2 linked regions of the Bacillus pumilus genome follow. The protein of the gene in region 2 interacts with the protein of the main gene of each other region in a pairwise test. Links are inferred from orthologs where the notes say so. Each region holds a gene or a part of one and is shown on either strand. Other genes may lie near its edges. The genes, in order: grpE and GKC25_RS02275.

Region 1 (17,075 bases), 1.7 Mb from region 2 along the record:
AGCCGTTGAGAATACTTGAGATTTACTTGTTGGAATGGTTGTATTACGTTCAATCAGCTTCGTGAATACGCCGCCCATTGTTTCAATTCCTAAAGAAAGTGGTGTTACGTCAAGAAGAACAACGTCTTTGACATCTCCTGTGATGACTCCCCCTTGGATCGCCGCACCAAGAGCAACCACTTCATCAGGGTTTACACCTTTATGAGGCTCTTTGCCTGTTTCTTTTTTGATTGCTTCTTGTACTGCAGGAATACGAGTTGATCCACCAACAAGGATGACTTTATCAATCTCGCTAGCAGATAAACCAGCATCTTTCAATGATTGACGTACAGGTGTCATTGTACGCTCTACAAGATCTGCAGATAGCTCTTCGAATTTAGCACGCGTCAGCGTTAATTCAAGGTGAAGAGGACCTGCTTCTCCAGCTGTGATAAATGGCAATGAGATTTGTGTAGAAGATACACCAGAAAGATCTTTTTTCGCTTTTTCAGCAGCATCTTTTAAACGCTGAAGCGCCATTTTATCTTTAGAAAGGTCAATACCATTTTCTTTTTTGAATTCAGCTACTAGGTGATCAATGATAACTTGGTCAAAATCGTCTCCACCAAGACGGTTGTCACCAGCAGTTGAGCGTACTTCAAAGACCCCGTCTCCAAGCTCAAGGATTGATACGTCAAATGTACCGCCGCCAAGGTCGTATACAAGAATCGTTTGATCTTCTTCTGTTTTATCTAAACCATACGCAAGTGCAGCTGCTGTTGGTTCGTTGATGATACGTTCTACTTCAAGACCAGCAATTTTACCAGCATCTTTTGTTGCTTGGCGTTCTGCATCGTTGAAGTAAGCAGGAACTGTGATAACAGCTTTTGTTACTTCTTCGCCAAGATAGCCTTCAGCATAAGATTTAAGGTGTTGAAGAATGATTGCAGAGATTTCCTGCGGTGTATAGTTCTTGCCTTCAACTTCTACTTTATAATCTGTACCCATATGTCTTTTAACAGACATGATCGTGTTCGGGTTTGTAATTGATTGACGTTTCGCTACTTCACCAACTTGGCGCTCTCCGTTTTTAAAAGCGACAACAGATGGTGTTGTACGTGCTCCTTCAGCGTTTGCAATAACTTTTGGCTCTCCGCCTTCAAGTACTGCAACACATGAGTTTGTTGTTCCTAAGTCAATCCCAATGATTTTACTCATAATCGATGACCTCCCATTATGTAGTTATTGATTTACTTTTACCATTGATGGACGAATAACTCGGTCTTTGAGTTTATAGCCCTTTTGCAATTCTTCTACTACGATATTTGAATCGACGTTTTCATCTTCAACTTGCATGACGGCTTGATGAAGGTTTGGATCGAACTCTTTGCCGACAGCTTCAATCGGTTCAACGCCTTCATTTTTCAACGCTTCTACCAGCTGGCGGTAAACCATTTGCATTCCTTCTAACAAACTTTTCGTCTGCTCATTGTCTGGATCAATTCCAAGCGCTCTTTCAAAGTTGTCAAGAGCTGGGAGAAGATCGCTGACAACATGTTGAGAACGATATTTTTGCACGGTCTCCACTTCAGTTCGAGCACGGCGTTTATAGTTTTCAAAATCTGCTTGAACACGCAGAATTTTGTTTTCTTTTTCATCTAGAAGCTGCTGCAATTCATCGATTTTCTCTTGGAAGGCAGACTGTTCATCATGTGTTACTTCCTCAGTATCTGCTTGAACTGCTTCTTCTTGTGCTTCAACCTCTGCTTCTTGCTCAGGTGTCTGTTTTTCTTCTGACATTGTGTTCACCTCCCTCAAAAGATTCAAGAATACGAAGGGGCAATGCCCCTATCTTTTATCACCCTACTCATCATACAAATTGGAAAGTGCGTTTGACAAGTCTTTTGATACATGATGCAAAAGACTAACGACTCGCCCGTAATCCATGCGGGTTGGACCGATGATGGCAATGGAGCCAAGTGATTTTTGATCAATCGAATAAGTGGCTGTGATCAAACTGCAGTTCTCCATTGCTTCCAAATTGTTTTCTGAACCGATTTTAATGGTGATTCCTTGCTGATTTGGATGAAACAGCTGCATGACATCATTCTTTTGCTCAATCAGCATCATGAGTGAGCGAATGCGGTCGATGTCATGAAACTCTGGCTGATTCAACATATTAATCTTCCCGCCAAAGAAAAGTTTTGATTCATTTTGTGTCGATGTAAATGTGCTGCCCAGCGCATCTAAAATGTGATCATAATCTTTTAAATGTGTGCGCAGAAGCATGACCACTTCTTTATACATCCTGTCCTTCAGCTGGTCCATTGGAACGCCAGCTAATCGGCTATTCAAAATATTCATCAGCTTCTCAATATCGGAGACATCGAGATGCTCAGAGAAGGTAATGGTTTTGTTTTCAACATGCCCGCTATCTGTAATCATGATCGCTACTGCTTTGTTTGGCTGAACGGGGACAAGTTGAATTTGCTTTAATCGATTTTCACTCAGCTTTGGACCAAGCACAATCGATGTATAGTTTGTGAGATCTGATAAAATTTCCGCCGATTTTTGAACTGTTTTTTCCAGCTCAAAAATTTTCTCCTGAAAAGCCGACTGGATGAGCACAAGTTCTTTAGACGACAGTTTTCGCGGAGAGAGCAAATGATCTACATAATAACGATATCCTTTTTCTGAAGGAATTCTTCCAGATGAAGAATGGGTCTTTTCAATAAAACCAAGTTCCTCCAAATCAGCCATTTCGTTTCTAATCGTCGCAGAGCTGAATGTGATGTCCTCTTTTTTAGAAAGAGTCCTTGACCCAACTGGCTGCGCCGAACGAATAAAGTCATTAATGATGACTTGCAGAATCAAAAGCTGACGATTTGTTAACATCATCATCACCCCTGTTAGCACTCTCTTTCAACGAGTGCTAATTGTATAAACAAAATTACCAAACTCAAATTAAAATGTCAATTATAACTCACCGAGAAACGCTTGAAATACTTCATTTCCTAACAATTTCCCTTTTCTTGTTAAACGAATGCCGATGTCATCTTTTACAATGAGACCTTTTTCTTCTAATTCTTCAAGAACAGTGGAAAAAAGAGCTTCTGGTGCAGCACCATATTTGGCTTGGAAGTCGGCACTTTTCACCCCTTCGATCTTTCGAAGGCCTAAGAACATTTCTTCTTCTATCTGCTCTGCTTTTGTGACCTGATGAGTTTCCTTATACGGGAACCCAGTTTGCTCAATCAGTTCCAAGTAATGCTTCACAGGCCCTGCGTTCACATTTCGGATGCCATCTACATACCCGTGTGCTCCTGCACCGAAACCGAAGTAGTCTTCATTGCTCCAATAGGTCAGGTTATGCTGGCTTTCAAAGCCAGGTTTTGCGTAATTGCTAATTTCGTATTGCTTTAATCCATGTCGCTCCATTTCATCCATCACAAGCTCATACATTTCAGCCTCACGTTCTTGCGGCGGTAAATGCAGTTTGCCTTTTTGCATTAAGTTGTAAAAAACTGTTTTCGGCTCCACTATCAGTGAGTAGACAGAATAATGCTCTGCCCCTAATGAGAAAGCTGTCTCAAGTGAATTCATCACATGATGCTTTTCTTGATGCGGCAATCCAAACATGAGGTCGAGGCTAATGTTGTCAAATCCAACGGCTCTTGCTCGCTGGAAAGACGTGAGGACATCTTTCTTTTGATGAACTCGTCCGATTTTTTTGAGTAAATCGTCTTCAAAGGTTTGCACCCCAAAGCTTAGCCGATTGACGCCGGCTGCTTTTAACACATGCAGCTTCTCGAGTGATAATTCATCTGGGTTTGCTTCCACTGCAAATTCAACCAGATGTTTTGCCGGTTTTAACACTCGGTGAATGCTGTTCATGAGCTGGTCTAGCTGGCTGACGGTCAGTGATGTCGGCGTTCCCCCGCCAATAAAGATCGTCTTTAGTTCTTGCTCGCCCTTTTGCTCGATCGTGTGCTGCATCTCTTTTTCAAGAGCCGCTAAGTATTCATCGACTGGCTGCGTTTTAATGAAAAATTTATTGAAATCACAATAGTGGCAAATGTGCTCACAAAATGGAATATGAATGTATGCTGCTTTCATTTGATGACACCTTCTTTACAGGTAAAGAGCCGCAGTTTATCGCTGCGGCACCTTTGTTTGTTTTCGACTATAAACGCCAAGGCTGACATTGTAAAGCAGGTTGCCTTGAGGGTGTTATTTTTTTGGTGTGCTGTCGTCCATCTTCAGCACAGCCATAAATGCTTCTTGCGGGACTTCAACAGAGCCCACTTGCTTCATGCGCTTTTTCCCTTCTTTTTGCTTCTCAAGAAGCTTCCTTTTCCGGGAAATGTCTCCACCATAACATTTAGCAAGTACGTTTTTACGCATCGCTTTAATGGTAGAACGAGCCACGATTTTTTGTCCAATCGCTGCTTGAACTGGTACTTCAAAATGCTGGCGTGGAATGAGTTCTTTCAGCTTTTCTACGATGATCTTGCCTCGTTCATATGCGTAATCACGGTGAACAATAAAGGAAAGGGCATCGATTTTTTCGCCATTCAGCATGATATCCATTTTCACTAGAGTAGATGGGCGATAGCCAATCAGCTCATAGTCAAAGGACGCATAGCCTTTTGTGTTGGACTTGAGCTGATCAAAGAATTCGTACACGATCTCCGCCAAAGGAATTTCGTACACAATGCTCACTCGGTTTGCATCAAGGTATTGCATATCAATGAAATTGCCGCGCTTTCCTTGGCAAAGCTCCATGACAGAGCCTACATAGTCATTCGGCACCATCATTGTTGCTTTTACGTATGGTTCTTCAATTCGCTCAATCTTTTGCGGATCAGGCAGATTGGACGGGTTATCTACGACGATTTTTTCTCCGTCTGTCATATACACATCGTAAATAACACTTGGTGCTGTCGTAATAAGATCGATTTTGAATTCACGTTCAATCCGTTCTTGGATGATTTCCATATGAAGCATTCCAAGAAAGCCGCAGCGGAAACCGAAGCCAAGTGCTTGGGATGTCTCTGCCTCATATTGAAGGGAAGAATCATTTAATTCAAGCTTTTCTAGGGCTTCACGTAAGTCATTATATTTCGCTGTGTCAATCGGATAAAGTCCGCAGTACACCATTGGGTTCAGCTTTCTGTATCCTGGCAGCGCTTCTTTCGCTGGGTTCTCCGCACTTGTGATCGTATCCCCCACACGTGTATCACCGACATTTTTAATCGCTGCTGTTAAGTAGCCAACATCTCCAACAGTGAGTTCATCTGTCGGCATGGCTTTTGGTGTGAATACGCCGACTTCAAGCACTTCAAATTCTTTGCCCGTCGCCATCATTTTGATTTTCTGACCTGGTCTGACGGTTCCTTCAACAATTCGTATGTACGCAATAACGCCGCGATACGCATCGTAGAGAGAATCAAAAATAAGAGCTTGAAGCGGTGCTTCTGGGTCTCCAGCAGGTGCCGGCACCTTTTCGACGATTTGTTCTAAAATATCTTCGATCCCAATACCCGCCTTAGCAGAGGTGAGAACAGCTTCAGACGCATCCAACCCGATGACATCTTCAATTTCTTCTCTTACACGCTCAGGCTCTGCACTTGGCAGATCGATTTTATTGATAATCGGAAGAATCTCTAAGTTGTTATCAAGAGCTAAATAAACGTTCGCAAGTGTCTGTGCTTCAATTCCTTGTGCTGCATCTACTACAAGAATCGCACCTTCACAGGCAGCAAGGCTTCGAGATACCTCATAGGTGAAGTCGACATGCCCTGGTGTATCAATCAGGTGCATAATATATTCTTCTCCATCCTTCGCCTTATATTTCAGCTGGACAGAGTTTAATTTAATCGTTATGCCGCGTTCACGCTCTAAGTCCATGGAATCAAGTAATTGTTCTTTCATTTCTCGCTGAGTAATCGCCGCTGTTTTTTCCAAAATACGGTCCGCCAATGTGGATTTCCCATGGTCAATATGGGCGATAATGGAGAAATTTCGAATTCTTGATTGCCGTTCTAATCGTTTTTCTTTATCTGTCACAATCTATCACTCCTACTATAAAACGCGGGTTGCGCTAGCTTAGATTATATCAATAGGGCTGTAAAGATTCAATCGAAATCAAGAAAAGCCGCTCATCGGTCAGCGGCTTTAGTCATATGGTATTGATTTGTTTATTTCCCATTCATCCAATCATAAAGAGAACGGGCTGCATGTGTCATGCCATCAGACAGCGCTTTTCCTGCCTTGGAGAAGGCATTAAAGCTCTCTATTTCCTCAAGCTGCTTTTGTTTTTCGGCAAGATCCTTTTCTGTAACAGCCGTTCCTAAGATAGAGGCTTCTCGTTCTTCATCGTCGTTCATTTGGATGGAGAACGCGCCTTTTAATTGTGGGTCATGGTAACCCTTCATTTGCAGCATGCCATTATTCGCCTGCTGCATTCCTAAAAAGACGCCAAATAGCAAGACTAGTCCTAAAATAATGGTTTTTCCAATAAATGATCCCATGCACCGTCACCACCTTAAGAGCGTTTTTTCTCATCCTTTGCTTTGCCGTTCACCTTTTCCGCGTCCCAGAAAATGTCGCTGAAGACATCAGCTGCTGCATTGGATGCATTTTTCAACTCTTCCATATTATTATCCACTCCGCCAAATTCTAAAAGTAGGGCTTTGTCGGATAAATCTTGATTATAAATTCCATTATCGCCAATTTCTCCTTTGGCAAACACACCGACACTGAGACCTTTATATTTTTTCTCCATCAAATGGTGGAACTCCGTCGCAAGCTTGAGATTTTTCTCATAGCTTTGATTCTTCTTCCCTACAACAAACGCAATTCTCGCATATTTTTTTCCTTTGATCTCGACAGTGGTGTCTTTCTTTCTTCTTGAGTCACGGTGGATATCAATTAAGTATTCGAGGTCATCATTTTTCGCTAAGGCTTCTTTTACGACCAATCTTGATTCATTATAAGATTGAGGATACTTTAATCCTTTTTGCAGGAGCCTTTTTTCAACTTCCGTTTTGTCGACCGTATTCCCGATTCCTTGCTGATCAAGCGCCTTTCCGAACATGTCGCCGACAAGGGTGACATTCACTTTTGAGTGCCGTGCATTGTTTGGATTCGTTTCTCCTTTTAAAAATGGTAAATATGATTCCGTATTATGCGTGTGGTAAATGTACACGGCTTTTCGTTTTCCTGTCGACCGGTCCGGCTCTTTCGCAGGCTTTTTCGGCACATCTTTGTCGAGCTTGTCCAGCTCTGCCAAATTTGCTTCTTTTTCATCTTGGATGACTTCACTTGGCGGCGGCGATTCCATTGGCATGTTGGTATAGTCTGTTCCTTCACCCGCTAAGATGATTTTTGTATCAAAATGTTCAAAACCTGGGAGTTCTCTCCCTAGAAAACTACGCGGGTCTTCTAAATTGATACTAGTCGCAAGCTTGAGTGACAGTCCAGAGAAATGAAACCCTTTTTGATCTTTCGGGACTGCTGAGGCGAAATATTGATTTTCCATACCCATTAATGTAGCGAAGAACGCTCCGGAAAGCTCATCTGCTACACCATATAGCGAGGCTTGCGGCCTCAGCTCTGGCTTTAAAGATGTCAACGCCCCTGACATCACAAACACCACAACAAGCGAGGCTATAAATAAGAAAATGCTTTTCACTACTTTTGTTCCATTAATCGCAACGACCAACTGTCGAGGACGGCGGGGTCTTTTTTTCATGATTTACTCCCTCCAGCACGCTTTCTAGTAATTACACTATGAGCGAGCTAGAGAAAGTAGAACCGATTAATGATTATAAGAACCCATGTTATCTTGAGAGATTTTTTGATGGAGTGCTGTATTTAATCCATTGGCGAGTACGTTTGCCATATCATCAATGAATGTATCCACTTCCTTAGGCGTGACCATTAAATTTTGCCCTAGCGGCGCAAGTACTTCATGGATCAGCTGCCGTTTCTCTTCTTCCGGAAGAGTCCCTACGATACCTAAAAATGATTGACGCGTTTCCTCATCTGGTAAGTCTTCTTCATTTAGCACTTTTTTCTTCCCAAAAGTCAAACCAGCCGGCACAAGAGAGCGGGACGGCCGGTCATCTTTCAGTTCTCTACCAAAATGCTTTAAGACATAATCAATTGTGTCACTTGCAATGGTTACTGCATCTACCACTGTTGGAACGCCAATCGCAATCACTGGAATCCCCAACGTTTCTTTGCTTAATTCTTTCCGCTTATTCCCTACACCTGAACCGGGATGGATGCCTGTATCAGAGATTTGAATCGTGGTATTCACCCGTTCCACTGCACGAGCAGCAAGAGCATCGATTGCAATGACAAAATCAGGTTTGGACCGCTCGATTACACCTTGTATAATGTCGCTTGTTTCAATACCGGTCAGTCCCATCACTCCCGGTGATAAAGAGGACACTGGGCGATACCCTTCCTGTACATTTTCCGGCTGCAATTCAAAGAGATGCCGGGTCACAAGCAGGCTTTCAACCGTGAGCGGGCCTAGCGCATCTGGCGTGACATTCCAGTTTCCTAGTCCTACTACAAGACAGCTCGCATCAGCCTGAATGCCTCGGTCTTTTAAAAACTGAGCAAAATGACGCGCAAATACTTCGACGACTTTTTCCTGCATCTCAGAATCTTTCTCCCGAATGCCCTGCGCCTCAAGCGTCAAGTATGTTCCTGTCTTTTTGCTGGTCAGCTCCTCCCCTTCTTTCGTGATCTCCACTGTGCGTATACGGATGCCATGCTCCTCTTTTTCCTTTTCGACAATCCCTTGAATTCCGTCCTTTTTGACGACATTCGGATCGTTCTCTTGTTCTAGTATCTCTTTTGTTTCAACAGCCAAGTCTGTCCGGATTTGATAAGCACTTAAATCAAGTTTCTGTTTCTCCATAAAAAGACTCCTTCCACCAAGTAATTAACAGTAGTCTTTCCATCTCTTTAAAGAAACATTCGAGCGCTTCATCAATGAAAAATACTTTACATTTATATTGCATTCTAAAGGTGTGTTTGATAGAATACAACTTGTTCTATTGTGAAGATTTAACCTTAAGACAATTGTGTTTAGGTTGTATCTTAGGAGGTGAAACACATGCCAAATATTAAATCAGCGATCAAACGTACAAAAACGAATAACGAACGCCGTGCACATAACGCAACAATCAAGTCTGCGATGCGTACTGCGATTAAACAAGTTGAAGTTTCTGTAGCTAACAACGATGCTGAGCAAGCAAAAGCTGCTCTTTCTTCTGCTGCAAAACGCATTGACAAAGCCGTTAAAACTGGTCTTGTACACAAAAACGCAGCTGCGCGTTACAAGTCAAGACTTGCTAAACAAGTAAACGGACTTTCTGCATAATGCTTGCAACGCCTCAGTGATGAGGCAACTGTTTAACTGTACGTCCGTCCTGACCGGCTCAGCCATTAGGACAGACTGGCAATTATACATCTAAACAAAAACGACCCTCTTTTTAGAAGGTCGTTTTTTTATGTTCAAGCGCCCAATAGTCGAAGCAGGAACAATTCTAACAATAGCTGCTTGTCCTTTTTACCGGTTTTCATTTCATAATCGATCGTTGATAGCTCTTTGACAATCTGCTTGAGCTCTTCTTCTGAAAACAGCCTTGCCTGATCCATAGCAAGTTTGACGCGGAATGGGTGGACTTTTAGATTTGAAGCAATTTGTTTTTGCCCATATCCTTGCTGAGCGAAATACTTCGTCTGCAAAATCAATCGAAATTGAGTTGATATGAGTGCTAATATTTTAATGGGTTCCTCATTTTGTTTCAGCAAATCATAAAACATCTGCATGGCCTCAGAGCGGCGTCTGTTGACAATTTGGTTAATTAATTCGAAAATATTCTGCTCTAAGCTTCTTGCAACGAGCTCATTGACATCCGCTAATTCAATTTCTTCTCGTTCTCCAATATATGTACTCAGCTTCCTGACCTCTTGAAACAATGTGGATAGACTCCCACCGCATAGCATCACAAGCTGCTCAGCCGCTTCAGATGTCATCGCCTTTCCTTCTGTTTTCACCAGTGTAATGGTGAAATCCGTTGTTTCTTTTGGGTTTAACTCTTTTGCCTCAACCATAGCCGCTTTCTTTTTTAGCAATTTGGTGATTTTCTTCCGTTCATCCAGCTTTTCATATGGTGCTAATAACACGAGAATGGTATAAGGCGCCGGCTTTTCTAAATAAGCTTCTAACACAGAAAGCTCATGCTCAATCTTCTCCTTTTTCTTTTCCGCTGTAAGAAAATAAGGATTCTTGATCACAACGAGACGCCTTTCTCCCATAAACGGAAAGGTTTCTGCATCCGTCACAGCCTGTTCAAGCGGCACCTCTTCCATATCAAAGACGGAGTAATTAAAATCCTTCGTCTCCTCGTCTACTACAGCTTGTCTTAATTTAGCTGCTGTTTCTTGCAGTAAATACGTTTCTTTTCCATATAAGCAATAAACGGGATGGATATCCCCTCTTTTTAAATTGTTCCAAACTTCAAAGACCATAAATTGAATCCCTCTCTTTCACTTCCTCCTCTATCCTAAAGTGTGTGAAGACATTAGTAAAGAGGAAGCTGAAAGTGCCGCCTCCTCATTTATAGTAAACGTCTGGTGCAAGCTCCCGGGTCAGCTCGCTGTCAGACGATATTCATAAAATGATCATGAAAATGGAAAACGGTTACTTTACCTTCTAGCAATTCCAAATGAGTTCAAGTATACTAAAATTAGCCAGGAGGGATGAAAATGAATGAATTTGAAAAAAATGTTCAAAGCAAGCGGAATGATGTGACCGACTCAGCCGTTGGTTTTATCGTCACATTCGGATTTTTCGCCTCAATGTTTATTTTGGCAACAATTATACACCTCGTTGGATCTTAACTTCATGATTGCTAAATGACTGCCGTTTTGGCAGTTTTTTTATTGATTTTGTAAGATATCATATGGAGGTTGCGTGTAAAACGTTCCTTTCTTCTCAAGAAATTCATAGGTCACACTTCCGTCTCGATCTGTGCGGTACACCTCCATTTGATGATCCTTTAGTTTTTTCAAAACTTCCTGATGAGGATGCTGATAACGATTGCGTTCACCAGCCGAAATGAGTGCATAGGACGGCTCCAGATGTCGAAGCCACTCCTCACTTGTTGACCCTTTACTGCCATGATGCCCAACCTTTAAGACATCCGCTCGCAGGTGGGGATAGGCTTCTATGATGTCTCGTTCCCCTTCTTGTTCAAGGTCTCCAGTGAACAGAAAACGTTTCCCACCAAGAGTAAAAGCCAGAACGAGTGAATCATTGTTCTTACTTGTCACCCGGTCTTGCGAAGGGTGCAGAACCTCAAATATGTGCTCTCCAACTCGGAGCTGATCTCCTCTTTCTAATTCATCAATAAATATCCCTTTTTTAGCTGCTTCTTTTAGCAGCTTTGCGTCCTCTGGACTTCGGGCAAAGCCTTTTGGTATGGCCAGCCGCTTTACTTTATTTCGGTTGATTAAACGAACCGCTTCTCCCATGTGATCTTGATCCGCATGCGTGAGAATCAGCACATCAAGTTTTGCTATACCTTTAGAATGCAGAAACGGGATCAGCGTTTGATCACCGATCGTAGATACTTTACGTCTTTTTTTCCACGGTTCCTCTTCAAAAGAAAGTCTGCCCCCTGTATCCACAAGCAGATGCCCCTTTCGATAGGGCAGTTGAATAAACAAACTATCCCCCTGCCCTACATCCAGCATCGTGACCTCCCCTTTTTGGAGAAAGTTCGGAGTAAAAAAGTGTACACTCAAAACACCAATGGAAAAAAGAATTGGCACAGAATAGGATTTCACAGAAGCTTTGCACTCCATCACAAACAGCAGAAAAACAATGGCACTCACTTCCAGAAGAATATGCCACCAAGTAGATTTCATAAAAATCAAGTTAAACCCATCAAAAACTGCCATATGTGCTGACAACTGATGACTTAGCTGGATGACCGAATCAAGCAGCTGGAACAATGCTTGTCCAAGAGGGAGATAAATGATGGACAAAAGAAAAAAGAGTAAGGACAGAGGCAGGACAACCGTCGTATAAAAAGGGACAAACATCATATTCAATGGGATGCTCAGCAAAGAAAATTGCTGAAAATGATATAAAAGAACAGGAAGCGAGGCAAGCTGCGCAACAAAGGATATAAGGAATAACTGCATCACTGCACTTTTCGCTTGTGATAAGATTCTGGTCGATAACAAAATAAAGAACGTTACCACGAATGAAAGCTGAAATCCGATATCAAATAGAAATAGAGGATGAAACGCTAATAAGAGTAAAAACGTTGCGCTTAATACGACAGCAGAAGGCTGTTTCATTTCTTTCGGCAGGCTCGTCATCACTAAATAGATTCCTGCCATGAGACAAGCTCTTAAAACCGATGGTGCAGCACCTGTCAAACAAGCATAAACAGGAAGAAAGCATAATAAAAGAATACGTGCTGTCTCTCTTGTCACACCGGCACGAAGCAGACACCAAAATAAACAGGCAAGAAGCGTTTGCACATGCAGTCCTGAGATCGCTAACAGATGAATAATGCCGAGCATTTGATAGTCTCTTAATGTGTCAGGATCAATCAACTCACGATCACCAAAAATAAGGGCCTGTACAATGCCTACAGAGTTTTTCGGCACATGATCTTCTAAGAATTTTAAGCCATTTTGCCTCATCGCTTGAAGATAATAGGAAGGTCTGTCTTTTTTTGTACAGCCTTTGATTGACTGCGGTAAGAAAATGGCGCTAATGCCTTTTGATTTTAGAAATTGATCATATTGAAACCCGTTAGGAATGGTTGCGTGTTTAGGCGGCCGAACATCACCTGTCATATGACAGCTCATACCTGGCTCTACATCTTTTAGCGCCTCTTTTTCACGCTCTGTTTTAATGGTATAGAAAGCGGCTAGCCGTTCATGTTCTGTTGACACAGTTGCTGAAAAACGATTGCCATCTGTCTTCGGAATACTTTCAATCACAACGGAGCCGGAAAGAAATTTTTCTTGTACAGGTTGATCCGTTTCAAAAAACTCATGAACCATAAAAATAAGAGTATAAACAGCTCCACATAGGCTGATCATGAGAAAGAGCTTGGGAATTTTTTTCAGTAGGCTGAGAAGTAATATGATGAGAAGAAAGAGAAGGAAATACATATGAAGATGATATGCAGCCAGAGCAATTCCAACAGCTGCTGAAATTGCCCCAAACGGCAAATAATTAAACATAGGAAGTAAATAATTGATTCGCCTTCTCATGCATAACGCGAATTTCTGTTTCACTAAGTCCTGATTCACTTAGCTTGCCAATTAAATCTGCAACAAAGGCCAATTTTTCTTGATTTTTTAAGTCGATGATCATTTCATCCAGTTCAACTTGTTCCGTTTGAACACCTGCCTGCTCAAATAAATCAACGGCATATGGGTGATTTTTATAATCCTTTGCATAGTACACGGTTCGAATACCTGCTTGAATAATGGCTTTACAGCACTGCAAACAAGGAAAATGCGTGACATATATTTCAGCATCCGCTGTAGGTGCACCAAATTTGGCACATTGTAAAATAGCGTTCATTTCCGCATGGATGGTGCGAACGCAGTGATGATCAATGACATAGCATCCCACATCTGCACAATGGACATCACCAGCAATTGAGCCATTATATCCCCCTGCAATGATACGCTTGTCTCTGACGATGGTCGCCCCAACAGCTAACCGCTCACAGGTGCTTCGTAAAGCAAGCAAATGGCTTTGTGCCATAAAATATTGATTCCATGAAATTCTTTCCACGAGCTGATCCCTCCAGAATGATGGTTGGTATTAAGTGTACATGCCTTCCTTCTATACCGTCAATTCTACTTCACGGTCAATTCACTTTTCAGCCGTTCAATGGTCTTCTCCCCAAAACCTGAAATGTTCCGCAAATCTTCAATTTGTTGAAATTCCCCGTGTTCCTCTCTGTACGTAATGATGGCTTCTGCTTTAGCTGGCCCTATTCCGTTAATGGTTTGCAATTCCGCCGCATCAGCCTGATTGACATTGACACCTTGACTCTTTTCTTTACCCGATGGAGCGTCAGCAGCTGCTATTTGCGTCTGCCTCTCCGCTTCTCCCTGCTTCCGGACATAAATCATCATACTGTCCTCTAATTTTGCTGCTTGATTGATTTCAATCGTGTCTGCTTTACTAGTAAAGCCCCCTGCTCTCCGAATCGCTTCTTCTACCCGTGCATCAAATTGAAACGTATAAACCCCTGGCTTTTTCACAGCTCCTTTGACCTCTACAAAAATGGGAGGTGATTCATTATCGGTCTTTTCTTGTTTGTCTTCTAATGTGACTTGTATGTCTTTATCTTCCTTCAATACACTTGGCTCTCTGCTGCTCTCCCTATTTCCTGCGAAAAGGAAGAAAGTGATGATGATCACGACCATGAGCCCAGCTCCGATATAAAGACTGTATTTTTTCAATGGAATGAGTCGCTTCACGTGCTCACGCTTCTTTCAATCATATTTTTCTATTGCTCAACATACTGTTTAGAAGATAACAGATCCTATGCGCCTAAGGAGGGAGAACGTTTGAATATCGGGATAATCGGTACAGGAAACATGGGTACCATACTTACTGAGGCATTTATTGAATCAAAGGCAGTCAATCCCTCATCCATCACCATCACAAACCGGACCATAGAAAAAGCGTTCAATATAAAAAAGAACCACCCAGAGCTTGAAGTAACGAAACAGCTTACAGGAGCTGTCATGAATAAGGATTTCATCTTTGTTTGTGTCAAGCCGCTTGATATTTATCCACTTTTAAAAGAGCTGAGCCCTCTTTTAACAGAACAGCAAACCATTGTCATCATTACAAGTCCGGTTCACCCTGAACAGCTTCAGGATATCGTTCCTTGTCAAACAGCCAGGCTGATTCCAAGCATTACGAACCGTGCTTTATCAGGAGCGTCACTTTTAACATTTGGATCGTCATGCAGTGTCGCGACGAAAACAGCGTTAAGACAGTTAGCTTCCTGCATTTCAACACCCATTGAGATTCATCATTCGATTACAAGAGCGGCGTCAGATATCGTCAGCTGCGGTCCTGCCTTTATCAGCTTTCTCGTTCAGAAAATGATTGAAGCAGCTGTCGAAGAAACAGATATTTCTAAAGAAGAAGCCACCACCTTATCAGAAGATATGCTTGTAGGACTTGGCCGTTTGATTGAAAAAAGAGTCTATACCCTTCCGACACTGCAAGACAAAGTGTGTGTTAAAGGCGGCGTCACTGGTGAAGGGATTAAAGCACTTGAAGCAGGTGTTCAAGATATGTTTCACCGCCTCTTTCAAAACACCCATGAAAAATTCGATGAAGACCTTGAAGCGGTTGCGCATCAATACCCGCCAAGTGTGTTTACTGATGATCGCAGAAATTAATCATCTCTGCAACAAGCGAAAAAAGGGTTTTAAAAAACCATCGTTCCATTAAACGATGGTTTTTGGTTTCTTAGCTGAAATGAAATATCTTTCGGCGAATTCCCCAGGGACTTCATTTGTAAAATCAGCGGTCACTTCTATCTGTTCAAAGCCAGCGGACTCAAGGAACGCCGCATATGTCTCAAATGGAAATGTACGCTGTTCATGTGTCTCATCATAACGCTGATACACGTCTCCGTCCTTTACAAAAAAGCTTAAATCGTGAATGACCGAATACATGTCATCCCCTTTATCACTCTGCCAAATATAGCTGATCTCTTCATCTTGATCGGCATAAGTCGAACCTGGGAATACCTCTTCCATTTTATAAGGTGTATGAACATCAAAGAGTAAAACCCCATCTGCCTCTAAAAGCTGAAACATGTTTTTAAAGGTTTTTTTGACGTCATTTTCGTTTTTTAAGTAATTCAAGGAATCACAGCAAATAACCGCTGCTTGAAAGACTTGCTCAAAACCCGTAAGCTCTCTCATATCTTGATGTAAAAATTGAATGGACTGCTTTTTCGCCTGTGCTTTTTGCTGCGCGAAGACCAGCATTTCTTCACTGAGGTCAATTCCTGTGACTGTGTGGCCCTTTTCAGCTAACCGAAGAGAAATTTCTCCAGTCCCACAGCCAACATCAATAATGGCAGCATTCGGTTTGATATTCTGCTGGATCCACTGAACCCATTCATCATAAGGTGCATGTGTCATGAGCTCGTCATACACACCTGCAAACCCTTGATAAATCATGAGTTAATGCCAAGTGAAAGCGTTTCTCTCGGCGCATCTCCCCATAGCTTCTCTAGGTTGTAGTATCCTCTTTCTTCTTTGTGGAACACATGAGCAATGACATCACCAAGATCAATCAATACCCATCTTGCTTCATCAAAGCCTTCCATCTTCTTCACTTCGATTCCACTTTCCTCTGCAAGATGTTTTACTTCTCTTGCAATGGCCTGCACTTGCTTATCAGAGTTCCCGTGACAAATGAGAAAATAATCGGCAACAAGTGAGATTCCTTGCATATTAAGGGCAATAATATCCTCAGCCCGTTTATCATCGCATGCTCCTGCCGCGACGTTTAAAATTGATGATGAATCCATCCAAATTCCTCCTTAATTGTTCTTATGCACAAGCGAGTTGTAAGTAGCCAATGTATCTGGAAAGACTGGCTGATTCTTTTTCAATAAGAAGCTGATGGTGTTTTTTAGTGACTGAACCAACGCGCTATCCAAATAATGCTCTGCTAACTCTCTTACTTCTTCAACACCAGGGAAATGACGTCCTGGTTCGATATAATCAGCGACATAAATGACCTTTTCAAGTAATGTCATGTTTGGCCTGCCTGATGTATGAAATTCAATGGCAGTTAAAATGTCTTGATCGTCAATGCCTGCTTCCTTTTTAACCAGATAAGCACCAACTGGGGCATGCCAAAGCTCAGGCGAATATTCAAGCAATAGAGGGTTCATCTGTTCCTTCTGGATAATTCCCTTCATTTCTTCCTTTGGTCTAAATTTCGCATAATCATGAAAAATAGCGGCGATCTCTGCTTTTTTCAC
Region 2 (6,671 bases):
AGACATGATGAAGACGATTGAAAAACATCCAAATGCCACGATTACATACCGAATGCCACTTCAATAAAAAAGAAACCACCTTTTCATCGCGAAAAGGTGGTTTTTGTTTAGGATGGTGTTTTTCCAAAGGCTAAGAATAAAGGGATGCCTGTGCCGACAAGGGTTGTGGCAAATAGGAACATACCGCAAATAAATAGAAAATGGCTGGCTGAAAAGACGAGTGCCAGAATGAGAAAAACGATGCTGAGTCCTACCATGCTATAGGATGGGACAAAGCGGCGTTTGTAGGTGGCTTTTTTTGTTAGGAATGAGAAGAAAATACCAAATACCAAAGGGACAATCCATAAGTAAAATAAAATAATAAGAGACATACATCATACCTCGATTTTTCCTTCTATTTTATCAGATGCCGATCACAACGGATACTACAAAGCTTCACTTTATAAAATAATTCATGCAATCGACACAATTAAGTGGGCTGATTCATCGAATACGTTTTTTGTTTCATATATTCAGGCTGTAAAAGGGCGTACACACAATGATCGGTAAAGCGATTGCCCAGCCATTCACATTGCCTTAATATTCCCTCAAGCGAAAAGGATAATCTCTCTGCAATGCGTCTGCTTTTCTGATTGTCGACAGCAGCCCTAATCTCAATACGGTGCAGTCCGCACTCTTCAAATAAATAGCGAATGACCGCTTTGCAGGCTTTTGTCATGGTGCCTTTTCCTTGATAGCCTTCTCCGAGCCAATAGCCGATTGAAACGGTCCTATTGATCCAATGAATTTGATGGGTGCCAATGATGCCGACGAGTTCTCCATGTGACCAGATGCCCGCTTGAAAACCGTTGTTCTGCATCGCTTGCTGCATGGCGCTTTGGATAAACGCCATACTGTCTTCCTCTGTCTGCGTTGAATCCACCCAAAGCATCCATTCACGTAAATACTCTCTCGACCGCTGAATGAGCAAATACAGACTTCTTGCGTCTCTTGGCTCAAGCAGCCGCATGGATATCTCTTGATCCTGATAAACAAACATGAACCCACATCCTCTCAGGGGAATTCTACCATAACCAAATGGAAAGAAAAAGACAGCTCAACACTGTCTTTTACATAAACGTATCTACAATTAAGAAAAGATTAAGTGCTACAACAAGAGCTGCTATCACCCAAGATATTCCTGTCACCCAGCGGGCATTCGTTAATTCGCCCATAATTCGCTTTTTACTTGTAAATAAAATGAGCGGAATTAAAGCAAAGGCAATACCAAAGGATAAGACGACCTGACTCATCACAAGCGCGGAGGTCGGGTTCACCCCAGATGCAATGATCGCAATAGGGGGAATGATGGTAATCAGCCGGCGGACATATAGCGGGATTCGGTATTGAATAAAGCCCTGCATAATGATATCGCCTGACAGTGTACCAACAGAAGAGCTGGATAGTCCGGCTACAAGCAGACCTACACCAAATAAGATGGCTGATACAGGCCCTGCGAGTGTACCAAAATGCTGAAACGCAACATCCAGATCTTCAACAAAGAGACCATTTTTATAAAATAAAGCGGCTGCCACAATCAACATGCTGGCATTGATGGCCCCGGCGACTATCATGGCAATGAGGATATCTAAAAACTCAAAGCGGAAAATCTGCTTTTTCTCCTTTTCCGTTCTGCCGACGACTCTTCTTTGGGTTAAAGCTGAATGTAAGTAGATTGCGTGAGGCATCACAGTAGCACCTAAAATTCCAGCTGCAAGCAGCACGCTGTCTGCGCCATCAAATTTTGGAATGAAAAGTCCGCCAGCGACACTTGCGATATCTGGTTTGGCGACAAAGGTTTGCACAGCGAAAGCGATCACGACAACGAACAGCATGCCTGTAATACCTGCTTCTAATGCTCGATAGCCTCGTCTTTGCAGCTCTAATATCGCAAATGAACCGATAGCGGCGATAATAGATGCTTCAAGCAGAGGGATTCGAAAAAGCAAGTATAAACCAAGTGCCGCCCCGATAAACTCAGCTAAATCCGTGGCAATAATGACGAGCTCTCCCTGAATCCATAAACCGATTGAAACGGGTTTTGGAAACTCTTCACGTGCGATTTCAGGTAAGTTTTTACCTGTCGCGATTCCAAGCTTTGCGGATAAGGACTGGATGAGCAAAGCCATGAGATTTGATATGAGAATGACCCATAAAAGGAGATATCCGTATTTGGAGCCAGCCGCAATGTTGGTGGCGAAATTTCCTGGATCAATATATGCAATGGCTGCGATAAAAGCAGGGCCGAGAAAAGGAAGGAGCCTTCTAAATCCTTTGACCTTTCCTTCAAGTGCACGTTCAGCTGCCGCTGACATGTGTGCCTGTGCCTCAATGTATTTGTTTGTCATATGTCATCACCTAGATTCTACAAAGTTTTGCTTTGGCACAAAAAGTTTCCTTGATGCAATTTTTAATCATCATATGCCCATCTTCATGAAAAGTCAACTATCTGAACTAATAGGTTTGTTTATCATATGTAAGTGAAAAAAATAGATACCTTGTCAATCCATCACATAAAAAACACCGCCTCTTAGACGGTGTCCCTACTGCTTCCTCTGTTATTCGTTTTCTTTAAGATACCCTTGATCCCACACTGCGGAAGATCAGGCTTAAGATAATGACAAAGATCGCTGCTCCTAAGATTGCTGGAAAGATCGCAAAGCCTGCCAGACTAGGACCCCACGTTCCAAGTAATCCATGACCAATCCAAGCACCTGCAAGCCCGGCAATCATTGAACCGATCCATCCTCCTGGTACACTGCCTCCAGCGAGTGCACTGCCAATAAGGCCGATGACAATCGCCACAACTAATGAAATCAGAAATCCTAACATGTTGATCACTCCTCTTTTTGTTTGTGTATTAAGCAATAACCGTTTTGAAAAAGTTTCAAACCTTTCGAAACCGCTTCAATGTTCTATACGTATGATGGACAAGGATTGTGTATAATAACAAACAAATACTTGAGCGGCATCTAAGGAGGCAAATGGCATGGAGGAAAAAGAGTGGCTAAAAGCACAATTAAAGGAGATTGAACAGTGGGAGAAAGACCAGCAAAAGGTATGGTTTTGGGAGAAACTCAGCCGCCTTCCATTTCAAATGCTGGACAAGCTGACGCCTGCCTTTATTCAGAAAAAAATCGGTGTGCTGCTTGATGAAATGGGGCATTACATTCAATCAGGCGGTGCCTATTTGACATCAGAAAAAGGCATCATCCATCAATTTCAAAAGAAATGTGCTGATGATTCCATTCAGCGCATAGAAGATATTGAAAAAGCTCCTATTGAAATCATGGATGCCATTAGTGAACATATGGGGAAAAACAGGACGAACCTCGCCACGGTACAAGGTGCGACAACTGGTGTCGGCGGTATGTTTACGCTGGCAGCAGATATTCCTGCGGTACTGGGTCTCTCCCTTAAAACATTACAGGATATTGCCGTCACCTATGGCTATGATCCTAAAAACAAGAAAGAGCGGGTCTTCATCATTAAATGCTTACAGCTGAACTCTGCTGATGTGGTTGGGAAGAAATCTATATTAAAAGAGCTGAGGAGCTATCAAGCTTCAGAAGGAAAGCACGAAAACATGATTTCCCAAATCCAAGGGTGGCGTGAAGTGGTGTATAATTACCGGGATTCGTTTGGCTGGAAGAAGCTGTTTCAGCTTGTTCCCATAGCAGGCATTTTGTTTGGCGCAGTTTCCAACCGCTCACAACTAAAAGGTATTGCCGAAACAGGCATGATGCAATACCGAAAGCGAAGAATTGTCACAAGATTAGAAGAGCTCACGCAGCAAGAACAGAGTGAATCTGGTGCATAAAAAATCCCTTTCTCAAAGGGATTTTTTATTTGGTCTCATCCTCATCTTGAAAAGCATGGATAGGAGAATGTTCATAACGCGCACGCAGCTCGCGAATCTGTTTGATTAGGGTGGAACCAATGGTTTTTTCGGCTTCCTCATACAAAGGATCGAGGGCTTTCACCCATTTTTGTCTTTCTGCTGGCGTCAATTCATGAATGGCAATCGGCGATTCCCGTTTAATGTCCTCCAGCTGATCTTTGTTCATCTGTTCTGCATGTTTTTCATTCCAAGCTGTTGTTTCTTCCATGGCTTCAAGTAAAATTCGTTTCGTTTCAGGTGTCTGGCGTTCAAAGAAGGATTGATCTGTTAAGACCACATAGCCCAAATACCCGTGATTACTGATCGTCATATAGTCTTGTATATGATAGAATTTTTTTGAATAAATATTTGAAATGGTATTTTCTTCACCGTCTACTTTTTTTGTCTCTAATAGCTGGAACGTTGAATTAAACGATTCCTGATAGGGCTTTGCGCCAAGAAGTTTGAATTGTTTTTCAATCATATCGCTTTGCATAATGCGGAGAGATTGGTTTTTTAAATCACCAGGCTGTTTGATTGGACCTTTATTAGAGGTGATTTGCTTAAAGCCATTTGTCCAATAGGCCATTCCCTTTAGCCCGTCTTTTTGCAGGGTGCCAAACAATCTTTGTCCAATTGCACCGTGTAGGCCTTCTTGAACCGCATCATAATTAGAAAAAGCAAAGGGAAGGTCAAGAGCCAGCCACTCAGGGGACAGCATGCCGAGCTTCGAGGTAGACGGGGCAATAAATTGAACTTGATTCTCTTTGAGTGCATTAATTTCTTCTATATCAGAATAAAGACTCCCGTTGGAGAAAATTTGAATGCTGATCTTCCCATCAGATTTTTCGTGCACAAGCTCAGCAAATTTCTTTGCGGCAAGTCCTTTTGGTGTATTATCTGCCACGACATGGCTAAATTTGAACACAAGCTGATCCTTCAGCCCTGTCTGTTCATCATCAAAGGTCGTCGCTGATTTTGGCATCATATGATAAAAACCAAAGTATAAAGCGGTTACAAAACCGATTATGAGCAATAGTGTATAGGCGAGTAAATTCTTCATGCGTCCGATCCCCCTTATGTCAAGCATACTTGACCGAGGAAGAATTCGTAAAGATACAGGTGAAAAAATGATGAGAAATCGATTGAAATTACAACAATTATCTATTAGATGGAAGCTCACCATCCTCACATATTTCGTTGTCATTTTCGCCCTTTTAATCGGAGGAATTGTCCTTGTTGGGGGAATCCAGCAAACAGAGGAACGAGAGCTTCGAAAAAGGCTCATGAACACGGCGAGAACAGTGGCTGAGATGAATGAGGTGAAGCAGGCGTTAGCTGATCAAACAAAGGAACGTAACCGATTACAGCATGCCATCGAAGAGATTCGGATTATTCAAGACGCTGACTACATTGTCGTCATGGATATGGATCATGTGAGATTAACGCATCCGGTAAAAACAAGGATTGGTCAGCGCTCGGAGGGGACAGATGAAGAGCCTGCTTTTGCAGAGCATATTTATTTCTCAGAAGCAGAGGGAGAGCTTGGGACAGCCATCAGAGCCTTTTATCCAGTGAAGGATGATCAATTTAATCAAACAGGGGTTGTCCTTGTAGGGAGAACGCTGCCAAGTATGATCGATATATTAGGAGAAATGAAGCGGGATATCCTCATGATCCTTCTGCTGACGCTCAGCTTTGGGCTTGTAGGCTCATTTTTGCTCGCCCGTCATATTAAACAGCAAATGTTTAAGCTGGAGCCGCATGAGATTGTCAGAATGCTAGAGGAGCGCACCGCAACCTTTCACTCTATTAATGAAGGGGTCATCGCCATTGACAATCAGCACATGATCACCATTTTTAATGAAAAGGCGAAGCAAATTTTTGGTGTGACAGGGGATGTCGTAGGCCGGAATATTTGGGATGTGCTGTCTGACACAAGACTCCCTGAGATCATTGATCGCGCTGAACCCGTTTACAATGAAGAAATTCATATGAGCGGAAAGCGGATTATGAGCAGCCGGATTCCGATTGTCATGAAAAAGAAAATTATCGGAGCGGTCGCCATTTTTCAGGACCGGACAGAAGCGGCAAAATTGGCAGAGGAGTTAACCGGAGTCAAGAACTTTGTTGACGGTCTGCGGGTGCAAAACCATGAGCATATGAACAAGCTTCATACGATTGCCGGGCTGATTCAGCTTGGTAAACCCGATCAGGCGCTCGATCTAGCCTTTCAAACGACGGAAGAACAGGAACATGTGATGGACTTTCTTCACCGCGTCATTCAGCATGATGCCGTTGCGGGATTATTGATGAGCAAAATCAGAAGGGGCAAGGAGCTAGGCATAAAGGTCGAAGTAGACGAACATAGCTGTCTGCGTGATTTCCCTGAGCGTTTAGATCAGCATGATATGACGAAGCTGCTTGGCAATCTGATCGAGAACGCCTTTGCCTCGTATGATACTGTAGAAAGAAACACAAAACGCATTTCTATTAGTATTGATCAAACCGAGGATGTCCTCGCGATGTTAATTGAAGACAATGGCTCCGGGATTGAAGAGGAAATGATTCCTTATATTTTCGATAAAGGTTTCACATATGGCAAAGAAGGCGGAACAGGCTATGGTCTGTATATTGTAAAAACGATTATCGATAAAGGAATGGGAAATGTAGAAGTCACATCAAGCATCGGCATTGGTACCACCTTCTCAATCGAATTCCCAATGACAATAGAGGAGAGAGACAGATGACT

What was found.
Region 1: the proteins of GKC25_RS02275 (region 2) and grpE interact in binary tests that used the Escherichia coli proteins (3 or more experiments, as listed by UniProt). The link is inferred for Bacillus pumilus from one-to-one orthologs.

What each region holds. Positions count from the first base shown.
Region 1 is NZ_CP046128.1:2,216,655-2,233,729, forward strand. Bases 1-2,966 are described here. They hold grpE (nucleotide exchange factor GrpE), read right to left. Parts: upstream 1,780-2,966; coding sequence 1,222-1,779; downstream 1-1,221. Other genes in these bases: dnaK (molecular chaperone DnaK), read right to left, coding at 1-1,197; hrcA (heat-inducible transcriptional repressor HrcA), read right to left, coding at 1,843-2,874; hemW (radical SAM family heme chaperone HemW), read right to left, coding at 2,956-2,966. In the rest of the region: more of hemW, read right to left, coding at 2,967-4,095; lepA (translation elongation factor 4), read right to left, coding at 4,210-6,048; GKC25_RS11235 (YqxA family protein), read right to left, coding at 6,180-6,512; GKC25_RS11240 (stage II sporulation protein P), read right to left, coding at 6,527-7,735; GPR endopeptidase, read right to left, coding at 7,802-8,917; rpsT (30S ribosomal protein S20), read left to right, coding at 9,116-9,382; holA (DNA polymerase III subunit delta), read right to left, coding at 9,517-10,536; GKC25_RS11260 (YqzM family protein), read left to right, coding at 10,774-10,908; GKC25_RS11265 (DNA internalization-related competence protein ComEC/Rec2), read right to left, coding at 10,948-13,275; GKC25_RS11270 (ComE operon protein 2), read right to left, coding at 13,268-13,837; GKC25_RS11275 (helix-hairpin-helix domain-containing protein), read right to left, coding at 13,903-14,532; late competence protein ComER, read left to right, coding at 14,623-15,471; GKC25_RS11285 (class I SAM-dependent DNA methyltransferase), read right to left, coding at 15,520-16,263; rsfS (ribosome silencing factor), read right to left, coding at 16,260-16,616; bis(5'-nucleosyl)-tetraphosphatase (symmetrical) YqeK, read right to left, coding at 16,629-17,075. UniProt on the Escherichia coli protein: Participates actively in the response to hyperosmotic and heat shock by preventing the aggregation of stress-denatured proteins, in association with DnaK and GrpE. It is the nucleotide exchange factor for DnaK and may function as a thermosensor.
Region 2 is NZ_CP046128.1:476,148-482,818, forward strand. What follows is about bases 249-3,116. They hold GKC25_RS02275 (Nramp family divalent metal transporter), read right to left. Parts: upstream 2,388-3,116; coding sequence 1,110-2,387; downstream 249-1,109. Other genes in these bases: GKC25_RS02265 (hypothetical protein), read right to left, coding at 249-371; GKC25_RS02270 (GNAT family N-acetyltransferase), read right to left, coding at 470-1,039; GKC25_RS02280 (GlsB/YeaQ/YmgE family stress response membrane protein), read right to left, coding at 2,611-2,871; GKC25_RS02285 (EcsC family protein), read left to right, coding at 3,029-3,116. Also shown: GKC25_RS02260 (hypothetical protein), read left to right, coding at 1-67; more of GKC25_RS02265, read right to left, coding at 108-248; more of GKC25_RS02285, read left to right, coding at 3,117-3,859; GKC25_RS02290 (DctP family TRAP transporter solute-binding subunit), read right to left, coding at 3,885-4,982; GKC25_RS02295 (ATP-binding protein), read left to right, coding at 5,050-6,669; GKC25_RS02300 (response regulator), read left to right, coding at 6,666-6,671. UniProt on the Escherichia coli protein: H(+)-stimulated, divalent metal cation uptake system. Involved in manganese and iron uptake. Can also transport cadmium, cobalt, zinc and to a lesser extent nickel and copper. Involved in response to reactive oxygen.